2 regions of the Marinomonas sp. genome follow, and region 2 is predicted to be linked to the other one. Evidence: predicted binding sites of a transcription regulator. Region 2 holds the regulator's gene; the other holds the start of a gene.
What was found. Region 2 encodes sigma-54, which starts transcription at its own class of promoters, with help from an activator protein. Its sites were predicted from a motif close to TGGCACNNNNNTTGCTNT; they were not measured.

Region 1: a site for sigma-54 is predicted at 4,588-4,605, ahead of flgB (flagellar basal body rod protein FlgB). Genes of this name have one in related genera too.

Annotation. Positions count from the first base shown of each region.
Region 1 covers NZ_OZ245329.1:4,084,609-4,091,642, reverse strand. The annotation lists gene trpC (indole-3-glycerol phosphate synthase TrpC) at 1-149, shown strand, start outside; gene ACO05V_RS19605 (OsmC family protein) at 192-599, shown strand; tRNA gene ACO05V_RS19600 (tRNA-Arg) at 678-753, opposite strand; gene ACO05V_RS19595 (flagella synthesis protein FlgN) at 835-1,314, opposite strand; gene flgM (flagellar biosynthesis anti-sigma factor FlgM) at 1,352-1,666, opposite strand; gene flgA (flagellar basal body P-ring formation chaperone FlgA) at 1,774-2,466, opposite strand; partial or broken gene ACO05V_RS19580 (chemotaxis protein CheV) at 2,607-3,536, shown strand; gene ACO05V_RS19575 (CheR family methyltransferase) at 3,595-4,431, shown strand; gene flgB (flagellar basal body rod protein FlgB) at 4,648-5,040, shown strand; gene flgC (flagellar basal body rod protein FlgC) at 5,046-5,495, shown strand; gene ACO05V_RS19560 (flagellar hook assembly protein FlgD) at 5,506-6,210, shown strand; gene ACO05V_RS19555 (flagellar hook-basal body complex protein) at 6,223-7,034, shown strand, end outside.
Region 2 covers NZ_OZ245329.1:3,115,391-3,122,424, forward strand. The annotation lists gene mlaE (lipid asymmetry maintenance ABC transporter permease subunit MlaE) at 1-468, opposite strand, end outside; gene ACO05V_RS14820 (ABC transporter ATP-binding protein) at 465-1,265, opposite strand; gene ACO05V_RS14825 (calcium/sodium antiporter) at 1,411-2,391, shown strand; gene lptC (LPS export ABC transporter periplasmic protein LptC) at 2,391-2,969, shown strand; gene lptA (lipopolysaccharide transport periplasmic protein LptA) at 2,953-3,480, shown strand; gene lptB (LPS export ABC transporter ATP-binding protein) at 3,481-4,206, shown strand; gene ACO05V_RS14845 (RNA polymerase factor sigma-54) at 4,285-5,757, shown strand; gene ptsN (PTS IIA-like nitrogen regulatory protein PtsN) at 5,774-6,223, shown strand; gene ACO05V_RS14855 (HPr family phosphocarrier protein) at 6,233-6,502, shown strand; gene mgtE (magnesium transporter) at 6,510-7,034, shown strand, end outside.

The DNA of each region.
Region 1 (7,034 bases), 970 kb from region 2:
ATCGTTTGGTTGTTACGGAAAGCGGTATTCATACTCGAAACGATGTGGCGTTGATGCGACAAAAAGGTATCCATGCGTTCTTGGTTGGTGAAGCTTTTATGCGCGCTGATGACCCAGGTGAAAAATTGGCTGAGCTGTTTCAGTCGTAGTGATGATGCTTTCAGTCATAGCAGAATTAAGTAAGGTGAATGATGAAAACGAATGTTAGTTGGCAAGAAGATGTGCATTTTACCGCTGAAACTGGCTCGGGTTTTAAGGTGGAAATCGACGGTAATCAGGTTGCTGGCCCGAGACCTATGGAGCTCTTGCTTGCAGGTTTAGGAGGCTGTACTTCTTATGATGTGGTTGGGATTTTAAAGAAATCGCGCCAAGATGTTGTTTCTTGTGTGGCTCAGATTGATGCTGATCGAGCGGATACTGTTCCTGCTGTCTTTACTGAAATTCGAGTGCATTTTGTCGTTACAGGTCGTAATTTGAAAGAAAGTGTTGTTGCTCGGGCGGTTAAGCTGTCTGCGGAAGAGTATTGCTCCGCCTCTTTAATGCTAGAAAGAGGTGGTGTGAAAATTGTTCATAGTTTTGAAGTGATTGAAGTGGAATAAAGCATTACTTGATAAGAGTGTTTTAAAAAAGAGCTGAGAGGCTCTTTTTTTTGATTATTTTTCTGTCACTTAAAGTAGTGGTGTCCCCACCAGGACTCGAACCTGGAATAGCTGCTTAGGAGGCGGCCGGTATATCCTGTTTACCTATGAGGACTTATTCTAAAAACGAATTTATACCTGAATTGTATCGATAATACAAATTTAAAATAGGTATGGCATTGATTTTTATGGTTTTTTAAGCACGACCTAATGTGTGTTTACTGCTTATTGGGCGGGTCGAACCTCTGGCGGTATAAACTTTGTTTTTACTACTGTGGCCCTGAAGAAGCTCGTACAGGTGTTTGTTACGTTTTTGAAGGGTATTTAGTATCCGAGCGTTGGTGTTGTTTTTAACTTTGCAGCTCTGCAGTAGGTTTTCGCATTCTTTCATTAAAAGGCGTATGTCATCCATAGAGCTATCTTGTTGACTAAGCCAGTGTTTGAATTCTTCTTCGGTAGGTTTTTTTCGATCAACTATGTCAAACTTTATGAGTATATTGACTCTTTTCTCATTAAGTTGGTTCATTTCATCGAGGAGGGCTTGTTTTTGTTCAGACAAGTCGATAATGGCTTCACTATCGACTTCCCCGTAGGCCAGCCTTTCTTTATCAAGAAGCTCTGATATGTTTTCTAGTATCTCTTTGCTTCTGATGAATATTGGGGCGATAGGGATCATAGGGCAAACCGTTTTCAGACTGTAGAGAAACTACAGTCTAGAATAGCGAATCCATAGAAGCCATATTATTCGCTAGCTTCTGCGTATCTATCTTGTATTCGCCCGCTGCAATAGCGCTTTTGATTTGCTCTACTTTATCCATATCAACATCAGGCAAGCTGTTAATTTTAGATTGTTGACTTTGTAACGTTTGCGCAGTGCCGCTTAATTTTACGGTGTCCTCTGCTAGCGTGCCACCACTTCTAACGGCACTTTGCTTTTCTGTTGCATTACTCGCAACATCATCTTTCTGCGTTCGTTCACTTTTATTTATAGCGCTTTGATTTGATAGACCTGAGAAATGTATTGCCATTGGGTTTTCCGCCCTTAAATGATTTGCCTGTCTATGTTGTCGGCAGGGTCTAAAGATACTTTAATGAAAAAAACAAAAAAGAATTCATAGGCTGCCAATTAGTATAATCAATAGTTTACAAGAACCTCACTGTCAGTTACAACTTTGGCGTATATAATTCGTCCAGAACTTGTGTTTTTAATGCGTATTTGTTGGCCTTTGACTCCATTTTCTAAAGCAACACCGTTCATTCTGACTATAATAGTGCCACTGCTTGCTGTTATAAGTACAGAATCTCCCTTTTTTACAAGGGTTGGTGGGGTGGTTAAATCGTCCGTAATAAAAGTGTTGATACGTAAGTTGCGTGAAGCTACAAGGCCATAAGGCGGGCTTTTCTTTGTGTAGATATGTCCTCTTAGGTTGGATATGTCTACTTCGCCTATGTCAGTGTTTGATTTAGTAATGATTTGGCCGCGGTTGATTGGGGTGATGGTTTTTATTGCTGGGATCGTGATGGACTGAGTGACTGGTATATAGGATTTCCAAGTTGGCGATTCACAGCTAATTTCATAGCTGGTGCGTTTGGTAGCGTCTGATCTTTGATTGCTGATCTTAATGGATTTACTTTCACAGTCAGGTAAGTAATTGAGAGCGGCAAGATTATTTAATGTGATGTTGATGGTGGCATCAGGGTATATCTCTGATAACCGAGGAATCTCTACTTGATTTATGTAGCGATTGATTTGCTCTTCAGTAGAGACGGCAAATGTTAAGCCTGTTTGGAGACAAATGAAGGCTATGCTTAGCCTTATGATTCGCATGATTCGTTCTCTTTGTTTATTATTACGTTATAAATAAGATAGTTAGTAAAATATTTGAATTCACTTTATCATTGGATGATGCATTTTAACAATTTTGAGGTAATACCTCAGTATAATGTTTACACATTTTGGAGGCGTTTATGGCTGGAGTTTTGGATACTGTTAACCAACGTACATAGCTCGTAGGAGAAAACCGACTTGAATTGTTGTTGTTTCGCTTAAATGGTAAGCAAATTTACGGCATCAATGTCTTTAAAGTGAAAGAGGTGTTGCAGTGTCCTAAATTAACCACTATGCCTCATAGTTCTCCAGTGGTTAGAGGGGGTGCTCACATTCGTGGTGGTACCATTCCTATTTTGGATTTGGGTTTGGCAACAGGCGCAAGTCCAATAGAAAACATTAGTCAGTGCTTTGTTATTATTACTGAATACAATCGTCGAATTCAGGGTTTTTTAGTGCGCGGAGTTGAGCGCATTGTAAATATGAATTGGAGTGATATTCAGCCGCCGCCAAAAGGTTTGTCGAATGATAACTACCTGACGGCTGTATGTCAGGTCGATAAAGAAATGGTGGAAATTATTGATGTGGAACAGATCCTTTCTGAGGTTGCTCCTACGCGTCAAGATATTTCTGATGGTATCGTTAATGCAGGCGTGACAGAAAATGCTCAGAAACATCATATACTCATTGTGGGTGATTCTTCCGTTGCACGTAAACAGATCAAGCGTTGTATGGAACAAGTTGGCTTTGCTACGACAGTTTTAAATGATGGCCGTGAAGCGCTTACTTATCTTCAAAATATGGTTGCGGAAGGTAAGGATGTGACTAAGGAATTTTCCATGGTTATTTCGGATATCGAGATGCCTGAAATGGATGGCTATACGCTAACGACCGCGATTCGTAACGATAGCCGTTTGCAGGATCTGTTTATCCTTCTTCATACCTCTTTGAGTGGTGTATTTAACGAGGCTATGGTTAAAAAAGTGGGAGCAGATGGCTTTTTGGCGAAGTTTCAACCTGACGAACTCGCTCGATTAGCAATAGAAACAGTGCAAGTACAATCTGAGTAATGTTTGAGCTCTTTGTGTAGAGTCCTATTAATTTGAACCTGTCACTTATGGAGTTTTGATGCTCAGTAGTACAAATGCAATTACACCTAATGGCTATATCAGGTTCAGAGACTACCTGCAGAAAGTATGTGGGATCTCGCTGAGTGACAATAAACAATATTTGGTCGCCAGTCGTTTAGGAAAAATCTTGGAGAGAGAAGGTTTTTCCAAGATTGAACAGTTGGTTGACGCCTTGGAGCGATTGGGTGGATCTAAGTTAAAAGAAGAAGTCATTAATGCGATGACGACGAATGAGACTCTTTGGTTCAGAGATACTCATCCTTTTGCAATTTTAAAAGACAAAGTATTGCCAGAAATGACTGCGGCCCCTTTAAGAATCTGGTCTGCGGCGTCATCAACTGGCCAAGAGCCTTATTCTATAAGCATGGTGATAGAGGATTTTAAGTCTTCTCGGCCTGGTGTTTTAAAGGCTGGTGAAAAAATAGTCGCAACAGATATTTGTACCAATATCCTTCAGCATGCTAAGCAGGGTGAGTACGACAGCTTGGCTATTGCTCGTGGTCTGGGTGCGGATTTGCAGCGCCGTTACTTTGATAAAATAAATGACTTAACTTGGAAAATTAAACCGAGTCTTAGTTCTCGCGTAGAATTTAAGCACTTAAACCTAATAGAACCGTTTTCCATGTTGGGTAAATTTGATGTGATCTTTTGTCGAAATGTACTGATTTATTTTACTGTTGATCTTAAATTAGATATTTTGAAAAGAATGCATGCTTCTTTAAAGCCTGGTGGGTATTTATTTCTTGGTGGTTCTGAAGCTCTGAGCGGTTTATCTGACTACTTTGAAATAGTTCAATGTCATCCCGGTATTGTTTATAAAGCTAAAACTTTATAAACAATAGACCCGTCTAGTTTTGATTGTTGTTTAAAGCCTGTCTAACTGTGTTAGGCAGGCTTTTTTGTCTCTGGTGTTCTATCTTTGATATTGCCGCTTTTTGCCGTTTGTATTTTATTTATAGTTAACTTATTGAAAAGTATTGGTTTTATTTTTTGGCATCATAATTGCTTTATGTTTGCTGTATAGATTAATAATTTTTTAACTGGGGCTTAAATGGCTATATCTTTTGCAAGTGCATTTGCTGGACACGACAAAACGCTGGAGTTTAGAAGCGCGAGAGCGGCTGTTCTTGCAAACAATATTGCGAATGCCGATACACCAAATTTTAAGGCAAGAGATATTTCGTTTGATTCTCATATAAGTAATGAGCAAAAAAGGTTGCAACTTACAGGCACGAACTCTCGTCATATTTCAGCTGAAGGGGTTGCGGGTGAGCCTGATGGTTTGTTGTATCGAAATGCTAATCAGCCATCTCTAGATGGTAATACGGTTGATATGCAGAGAGAGCAAGCTGAATTTGCACAGAACTCATTACAGTTTGATACGAGCTTTATGTTCTTGGATCGAAAAATTAATGGTATGAAAAAAGCACTTGCTGGGAATTAATAACGATGTCATTGAGTAATATTTTTACCATATCTGGATCAGCAATGAGTGCTCAAACTGTTCGTTTAAATACGATTGCGAGCAACATGGCGAACGTTGATAGTGCTGCTAGTTCAGCAGATCAGACTTATCGTGCGCGTAAGCCTGTGTTTTCAAAAATGATGAACGACAGTATGCGTCAATATGGTTGGAATAACGCAACGGCAGATAACAGTGGTGCGGGTATTGGTGTAAAGGTAGATGGTATCGTGGAATCTGATGCCCCTTTGCAACCAAGATATGAACCAGATCACCCAATGGCAAACGAAGATGGGTATGTGTTTTATCCGAACGTAAACCCGATGGAAGAGATGGCCGATATGATGTCAGCTTCTCGATCTTTTCAGACGAACGTAGAAATTATGAACTCAGCCAAGAGTATGATGCAGAAAATGCTCACACTTGGGCAGTCATAGGAGCTGACAGATGGCAAATATATCTGATTCCAAAGGTCTTGGTGGGTTAATCTCCCAGTATGGAACCGAAGCGGCTAAATCGAAGGCGGGTATTGAAAAGCCTGAGGTGAAAAAAGATGAGGCTGCGTTAGCGGATCAAAATGTTTTTTTAAAGCTCTATATTGAGCAACTTAAGGGACAAGATCCAACGGCGCCCCAGGACACTAATGACATGGTGGCACAAATGTCTCAGTTTAGCTCTCTTGAGAGGCTAACTAGCATTTCGGATCAGCTAGAGAATATGGCGACCTCACTTACTTCTAATCAAGCACTCAGTGCTTCAACTTTAGTGGGTAAGTCTATTTTGATGGACGGCAATAAGGCGAAGGTGACTGATAGTTTGGAAGAGGTTCAATTGAGAACCGTGATACCAGAAAACTCACAGTCAGCAACATTGAAAATATACGATGCAGATAACCGTCTTGTTCGTACTGCCATGCTTAGCTCCGGTGAGTACAAATGGGACAAGCTAGATGATGACGGAAATACTTTGCCGTCTGGTGAATATCGTTTTGCCGCCTCTTCAACCAATGATAAAGGTGAAGTGTCGGCTATGAATACGCAGCTTCCAACGCGAATTCAAGGTGTCACCATAAATGGTGAAAATGGCACAGTTTTGAATGTGGAAAACCACGGTAAAATCAAACTTACGAATGAATTAGAAATATTAGGGTGATTGGAGAATATTATGGGATTCAATACTGCACTATCTGGCATTAAAGCGTCTGCCGATTATTTAAGTGTTACCGGTAATAACATTGCCAACGCCGACACTACGGGCTTTAAAAAGTCACGTATTGAGTTTGATGATCTCTACAACACAAGTGTTCTAGGTGCCGGAAGTGGTAACAGTATTGGCTCGGGTGTGAGTGTTAGTAAGGTTTCTCAAGAGTTTGCTCCAGGTAACCTCTCTTACACCGATAATAACCTTGATTTGGCGGTTGATGGATCGGGTTTTTTTGTATTAGACGCTGGCGTTGCTCAGATTTACACAAGAGCGGGCAACTTTAAACTGGATGAGAAGGGGTTCTTGGTTACTAATACGGGGAGTAATGTTCAAGGCTTTAATGCGGTAGATAATGTCGTTGGAGGGAACTTAGAAAACTTAAAAATTCCAACGGATCGAATTGCGCCTGAGGCAACCACTTCCATGGAATTGAAAGTGAATTTGGACTCAGATAGTAAAGATGTGCCACCTTTCATTAGTGTTGATTTTGATCCGACTAACCCTGATTCGTACAATTACACTCAAACACAAGGTGTTGTTGATGCGAATGGTAGAAGTCATGTTGTGACCTACTATTACGCTAAAAGTGAGTTGCCAAATACCTATCAAGTTCATGTCACTGTGGATGGAAATTTAAAAGATGATGCTGGTGTTCCATTTATGGGAGAGACTTACGCCACTTATAACACTGCTGAAGGTGGTGTGGATTATAATGGTGACGGTGTTCTTGAACAGCCAAATCAGCTTCTTTACCTTGGCGCGGCTAAGCCTGG
Region 2 (7,034 bases):
GATCGGCAAACAAATCACGCCAGCAATAAAGCGAGGCGCAATCACGCGTCTCAAAGGATCAACCCCCATCATTTCAAAACTGGAGAGTTGCTCAGTTGCTTTCATCAAACCAATTTCAGCCGTTAAAGACGAACCTGCACGCCCAGCAAAAAGCAGCGCAGTTACCACAGGAGAAAGCTCCCTCAATAAAGAAAGCGCCAACAACTGACCAACCGCTTCTTCAGAGCCAAACTTCGCCAAAATGCTATAACCTTGAAGTGACAAAACCATGCCAATAAAAGCACCAGAAACAACAATAATAACGAGAGATAAAACCCCAACAGAATAAAGCTGCTTTACCAACAAATTAATAGATTCTTTAAACCGAACCGGCACTCTAAAAATACTTTGCACCAAGAAAATCCCAGCACGACCAACAGCCTCAAGCCAATCCAATAGCGACGCCCCTAATAACCCAATACTTTTCATGAAGTCACCCTATCAGAGATATTTTCTTCTGGATAATGGAAAGGAACTGGACCATCTGGCTCGCCGTTTAAAAACTGCTTCACTTCAGGGTCATCAGAAGCCCGAATTTCATCAGCAGAACCTTCAGCGATAACTCGCCCGCCAGCCAAAATACAGACATGATCGGCAATAGAAAGAGACTCTTCAACATCATGAGAAACAAGAACAGACGTCATATTTGCAGAGTCATTTAGCTGACGTATTAACTTCACCAGAACACCTTTCGAAATAGGATCTTGCCCAGTAAACGGCTCGTCATACATTACAAGCTCAGGATCTAGAGCAATCGCTCGAGCCAATGCAACTCGCCTCGCCATCCCTCCAGATAACTCAGACGGCATCAAATCAGCAGCGCCGCGCAAACCGACGCTATAAAGCTTTTTCGCAACGATATTCGCTATCGTCTTAGCATCTAGTTTAGTGTGCTCTTCCATGGGAAAAGCAATATTCTCAGCAACAGACATATCGCTAAACAAAGCACCACTCTGAAAAAGCATGCCCATTTTCCTACGCACTTTATAAAGCTCAGAACGAGATAACGCGTGAACATTTTGCCCATCAACCAAAATAGTGCCCGAATCAGGAGCGAGTTGCGCAGCGATCAAACGCAGCAACGTTGTTTTACCAGTTCCACTTGGCCCCATTACTGCTGTTATTTTGCCTCGTGGAATAGTGAGAGAAACGTGCTCGTAAATTGCACGGTCTCCCCTAAAAAAACTAACATCTTGGACTGTTATATAAGCATCTACCACTGACACACCTTTTTAATCCCTATAGAATATCGACCGATACTACCATCGCCCCTAGATAAATAAAATCACAGAGCAGCCAAATCTACCTTGTTTATAAGATCAAGCCTTGAATTTCAACGTCAAACCTCATTAAATGGTAGCCCCTGTATCTATGAGTAATATCAATACCATGCTGTTGTTTTCCATCGCCCTGGTCGTAGGGCTTGTTTTACTGGTTATAAGCTCCGACAAATTTATCGAGCACGCCGCTCTTGTAGCAGAAAAACTAAACGTAAACCCAATGATAATAGGGATTACGCTAGTAGCCTTTGGCACATCGGCACCAGAAATGGTCGTTTCTGCAATCGCGGCTCTCGACAATGCGCCCGAAATTGCCGTTGGTAACGTTCTTGGCTCTAATATTGCCAATATCGCTCTTGTTTTTGGTATTACTCTTCTATTCTCCGCTATTCCAATTGCATCTGGACTCTCGACCAAAGAAGTTCCTCTTGTATTAGCCATCACTCTTCTAGCAGGCTTTTTACTAATTGATCAAACACTTAGTGTATGGGATGGAGTCATACTCGTCGCGGCTTTCATTGCTGTCCTGATCATACTATTAAAAGGCAGCAAGGATTTAGAAAGCGACTTAAAAGAAGGCCTTCCTGAAGACGATGGAACCTCTGCCAGTAAATCTTTCATCATTGCAATCATCGGACTTGCTGTATTAATAGGCAGTTCCAAACTTCTTGTGTGGGGTGCAATAGGCATTGCAACGGCACTGGGAGTCAGCGAACTAGTAATAGGCCTTACTATTGTCGCTGTCGGCACCAGCCTACCCGAACTAGCCGCTTCCGTAAGCAGCGTAAGAAAAGGCCATCACGACATCGCAATTGGCAATATTTTAGGATCAAACATCTTCAACTTGGCCACTGTATTGCCCTTACCAGCCCTTATTGCACCGGGATTAGTGGATGAAAGTGTTATAAATCGAGATTTCCCTTGGGTGCTAGGCTTAACGGCCGCACTTGCGCTTGCTATTTTCATCTTCAGAAAAACCAAAGGTAACAGCATACCTAGATGGGTAGGTATCCCTCTCATAGCGTCTTATGGTGTTTATTTGTTTATTATTAGTACAAATGGTTCAGTGTGATGTCTTTATTTGAAAAATTCACAAAACCAAAAAACCTAATAATTACTGGAGTAGCTTTAATATTAGCGGCCTCTCTAGGCTGGTATGGGGTAATGCCAAAACCAAACCTTGTTGAAACAGACTCATTAAGTAGCTCACCAGACTATTTCATCACCAAAGTGAAAGTAAAAGAATTCGACATAGATGGCACCCTTATAGAAACTTTAGATGCCGAAAAGACGCTACATTACATCACAAAATCGAGAACACTATTAGAAAAGCCCTACATTGAACGCCAATCTAAATCAGGACATTGGAGTGCAAAAGCAGATAAAGGGGTTATTGAAGACGGAAGTAATGATATTCTATTAACCGTAGACGCCGAGGCAACTAAAAGATACCTTCAATCAGAAGACATCAAGCTAAGCGCTGACAGCATTCATTATTTAGACAAAGACCAGTCATTAACCAGCTATGGGAATCCAATACTTGTCTCCTCTCAAGGAGAAACTTCCGCTGACAAAATTACAACCTTCATAAATTCAGAAGAAGTCGTGATGACAGGATCTGTACGAGGAAAATATGAAACAATTCATTAACTTCAGTGTATTGGTTACATCAGCTATGTTTGCTCATTATAGCTATGCACTCCCTGATGACATAAATAAGCCACTAGAAGTCCAAGCTGATGAAGCACAGTTCGATCAAAATTCTGGCGAGGCCATCTATAAAGGTAACGTCTTTGTTAAACAAGGATCCATTGAAATCCACGCCGAATATCTAAAAATATCGACTGATGCCAACACTCGAAAATTCAGCAGTTTAGAAGCAACAGGCACACCTGCAAAATTCAGTCAACAAATAGACTGGAGCGGCAACATTGTGATCAGTAAAGGAAACGAAATCCATTACTCAACAAGCGAATCGAAATTGGAAATTTTTGGCAAAGGCTTCTTAAGTCGAATGCAAAATTCCATCACTGCAGATTACATTCTATATATGATCCAAGATGGAACCTTCAGTGCAGAGAAAAAAGATTCAGGGCGGGTAACCATGACATTGCAACCGCAAGCACCAGAATCCAAACCAGCGCCTGAGGCCAAAAAATAAATGGCTATTTTAGAAGCAAAACACTTAGCAAAAAGCTATAAGAAACGCCAAGTCGTAAAAGATGTGTCTATTTCAGTTGAGTCTGGCCAGGCTGTTGGCTTATTAGGCCCAAATGGTGCAGGTAAAACCACTTGTTTTTATATGATAGTGGGAATGGTTGCGAACGATGCTGGCGGTATATTTATTGATGGGCAAGACATCACAAATGATGTCATGCATACCCGAGCCCAAAAAGGCATTGGCTACCTTCCACAAGAAGCCTCTATTTTTCGTAAAATGTCAGTTGAAGATAATATCTTAGCCATTTTAGAAACCCGAAAAAAACTAACAAAAGCAATGCAATTAGAAAGACTTGAAGAACTCTTAGAAGAATTTCATATCACCCATATTCGTACTAACCTTGGCATGGCGTTATCAGGCGGAGAAAGACGTAGAGTAGAAATCGCAAGAGCGGTTGCGATGAACCCTAAATTCATCCTACTTGATGAGCCCTTTGCCGGCGTAGATCCAATTTCGGTCGGAGACATAAAACACATTATTAAACACCTCCAAGAAAGTGGAATAGGTGTTCTAATTACCGATCACAATGTTAGAGAAACATTAGACATCTGTGATAAAGCTTACATTGTTGGCAATGGCTACATCATCGCATCTGGAGATGCAAATACAGTCATCAACAATGAACAAGTAAAAAAGGTCTATTTAGGCGACGACTTCCGCCTGTAACCCCTTATCATTGCAGTAGAAAGGGAGTAGTATGCATAACTCGTTCCAATTCATTCAAATAGAAGAAAGAGTTGCTCCATGAAGCAGTCTTTACAATTAAAGCTCGGCCAACAACTGACCATGACACCACAGCTGCAACAAGCCATTCGCTTGCTTCAGCTTTCTACGTTGGATTTAAAGCAAGAAATACATGAGTTCCTTGAATCTAATCCACTACTTGAGCTTGACGACGACGAACAAACACATAGTGACATCCCCGCTAGCATAGAATCAAAAAGTGCGACAGACACAAACATCGATAATAGCGAAGAAGCACGTGTAGAATCAGAGTGGACAGAAAGCATTCCTGAAGAGCTATCAATAGACAGTAACTGGGATGACACTTACCAAAGCTCAGCGGCCGCAGTTAGTGACCATAATAGTTATGAAGGTGATGGCGACTTTGAAAGCCGCAACGCACCGGCAGAAAGCATCCAAGATCACCTTATCTGGCAGCTAAACTTAACCCACATGTCGGATCGAGATATTGAAATCGCTTACGCTATCATTGAATGCGTTCAACCTGATGGCTACCTAAGCATTTCTCCCGATGACATTTGGGAATCCCTTGGCACTGAACTAGAAGATTTAGACATAGAAGAAGTCATCGCTGTGCAACACAGATTGCAACACTTTGATCCTGTTGGCGTATGCTCAATTGATCTACGCGACTGCCTTCTTGTGCAACTAGAAGCATTCCAGAGCCACCCGCTATACAAGAGCACCTACAATCTCATTGATCATTATCTGCCTCTATTAGGCAATCGAGACTTTACTCAGTTAAGCCGTAAAACAAAATTAAAGGACGAAGCATTAAAAGAAGTCGTCAATTTGATTCAACAGCTCAATCCACGCCCAGGCTCAGTAATTGATGCCGACGATACAGATTACGTTATTCCTGATGTCACCGTGAAAAAGCGTCATGATGTATGGCAAGTTGAATTAAACAATGACGCTTTACCGCCCATTAAAATAAATGAAACCTACTCTGCAATGGCGAGCACCGCGGCAACAGCCGAAGACGCAACTTACATAAAGACCTCTCTCCAAGAAGCTAAATGGTTTATGAAGAGCTTGCAAAGCCGCAACGAAACGCTATTGAAAGTCGCTAGCTGCATTGTAAGTCGACAAATCGATTTCTTCGAACTAGGTGAAGAAGCTATGAAACCCATGGTTCTTCACGATGTTGCCGAAGAAGTCGGCATGCATGAATCAACCATTTCTAGGGTAACAACACAGAAATACATGCACACACCAAAAGGTATTTTTGAGCTGAAATATTTTTTCTCAAGCCATGTAAATACTGCCTCTGGTGGAGAATGTTCTTCTACAGCAATACGAGCTATGATTAAAAAGCTTGTATCTGATGAGCCAGCAAAAAAACCGTTAAGTGATAACAAACTAGCTGCTATTTTAGCAGACCAAGGCATACAGGTTGCTCGACGTACTGTAGCCAAATATCGAGAGGCGATGAACATCCCTCCTTCCAATGAACGAAAACGACTGATCTAACGGAAAACATTTTATCATGTCATTGAAATCATTATTAAAAGCGGAACTCGTTCTCGCAAAACAAGATATCGTCAGTAAAAAACGTGTGCTCGAAAGCATTGCCGAAGTCGCGTCCAACCGACTTCATTGTGACAACGAAGCGGTATATGACGCATTACTCGGTAGAGAGAAGCTAGGCAGTACAGGCATAGGCAATGGCATCGCCATACCACATTGTCGCCTAGAATCCGCAAATCATACCGCTATTGTTATTATGTCACTACAACACCCTATTGGTTTCGATTCTATCGATAAAAGAGCAGTCGACTTAATATTTGCATTAATTGTTCCGCCTCACGAGTGCGACCAACACCTTGCGACACTAGCTCAAATAGCAGAACTAGCTCAATCCCCCGAATCATTGGATAAATTGCGCGCTGCACAAACGAATGAAGAATTATTCAATATATTTGACTCACTAATATAGGAAAAAAGCATGCAGGAAGAGTCCATCACAATCATAAATAAACTTGGCTTGCATGCTCGCGCTGCAGGCAAACTAGTTGAAACCACCTCTCGCTTCTCTTGCGATATTACCATTGAAAAAGATGGGCGTAATGTTGACGGAAAAAGCATTATGGCCATGATGATGCTTGCAGCAGGAAAAGGCACAGAAATTCGCGTTAAAACCAATGGTGAAGACGAGAGCGATGCGATTAAGGCGGTTATAGAATTAATCAATAACCGTTTTGGTGAAGACGAGTAAGGGCCTTATGTCAGAGCAAAACACCCTTAATCATCTACAAACGGTCACCGAATCGCTCGAATCTGGTACCACAATGCAAATCCGTTATCTACTTAACGGCGCTTTGCCTGCTCAAGATGTTGCTCGACTATTAGAATCGTCCCCTCCCAAAGAACGTAAACTTCTTTGGGAATTAATTGAAGCCAAAAATGAAGGTGAAGTACTTCAATACCTAAGCGAAGATATTGGCGTACAATTCATGAAAAACATGGATACAGAGCGACTTATCGCCGTATCCGAACATTTTGAAAGCGATGACCTTGCTGATTTACTTCAACACCTACCAGAAAAGATCGTAAAAGAAGTTCTTGCGTCAATGTCCACGCAAGATAGAGCAAGAGTTGAAGCACTACTAAGCTACTCGGAAGATTCTGCCGGCGGCTTGATGAACACGGACACCATCACCATACGTCCGAATATTACTATTGATCTGGTTTTTCGCTATTTACGCAGACACTCAACACTACCAGATATGACAGACAGCCTACTCGTT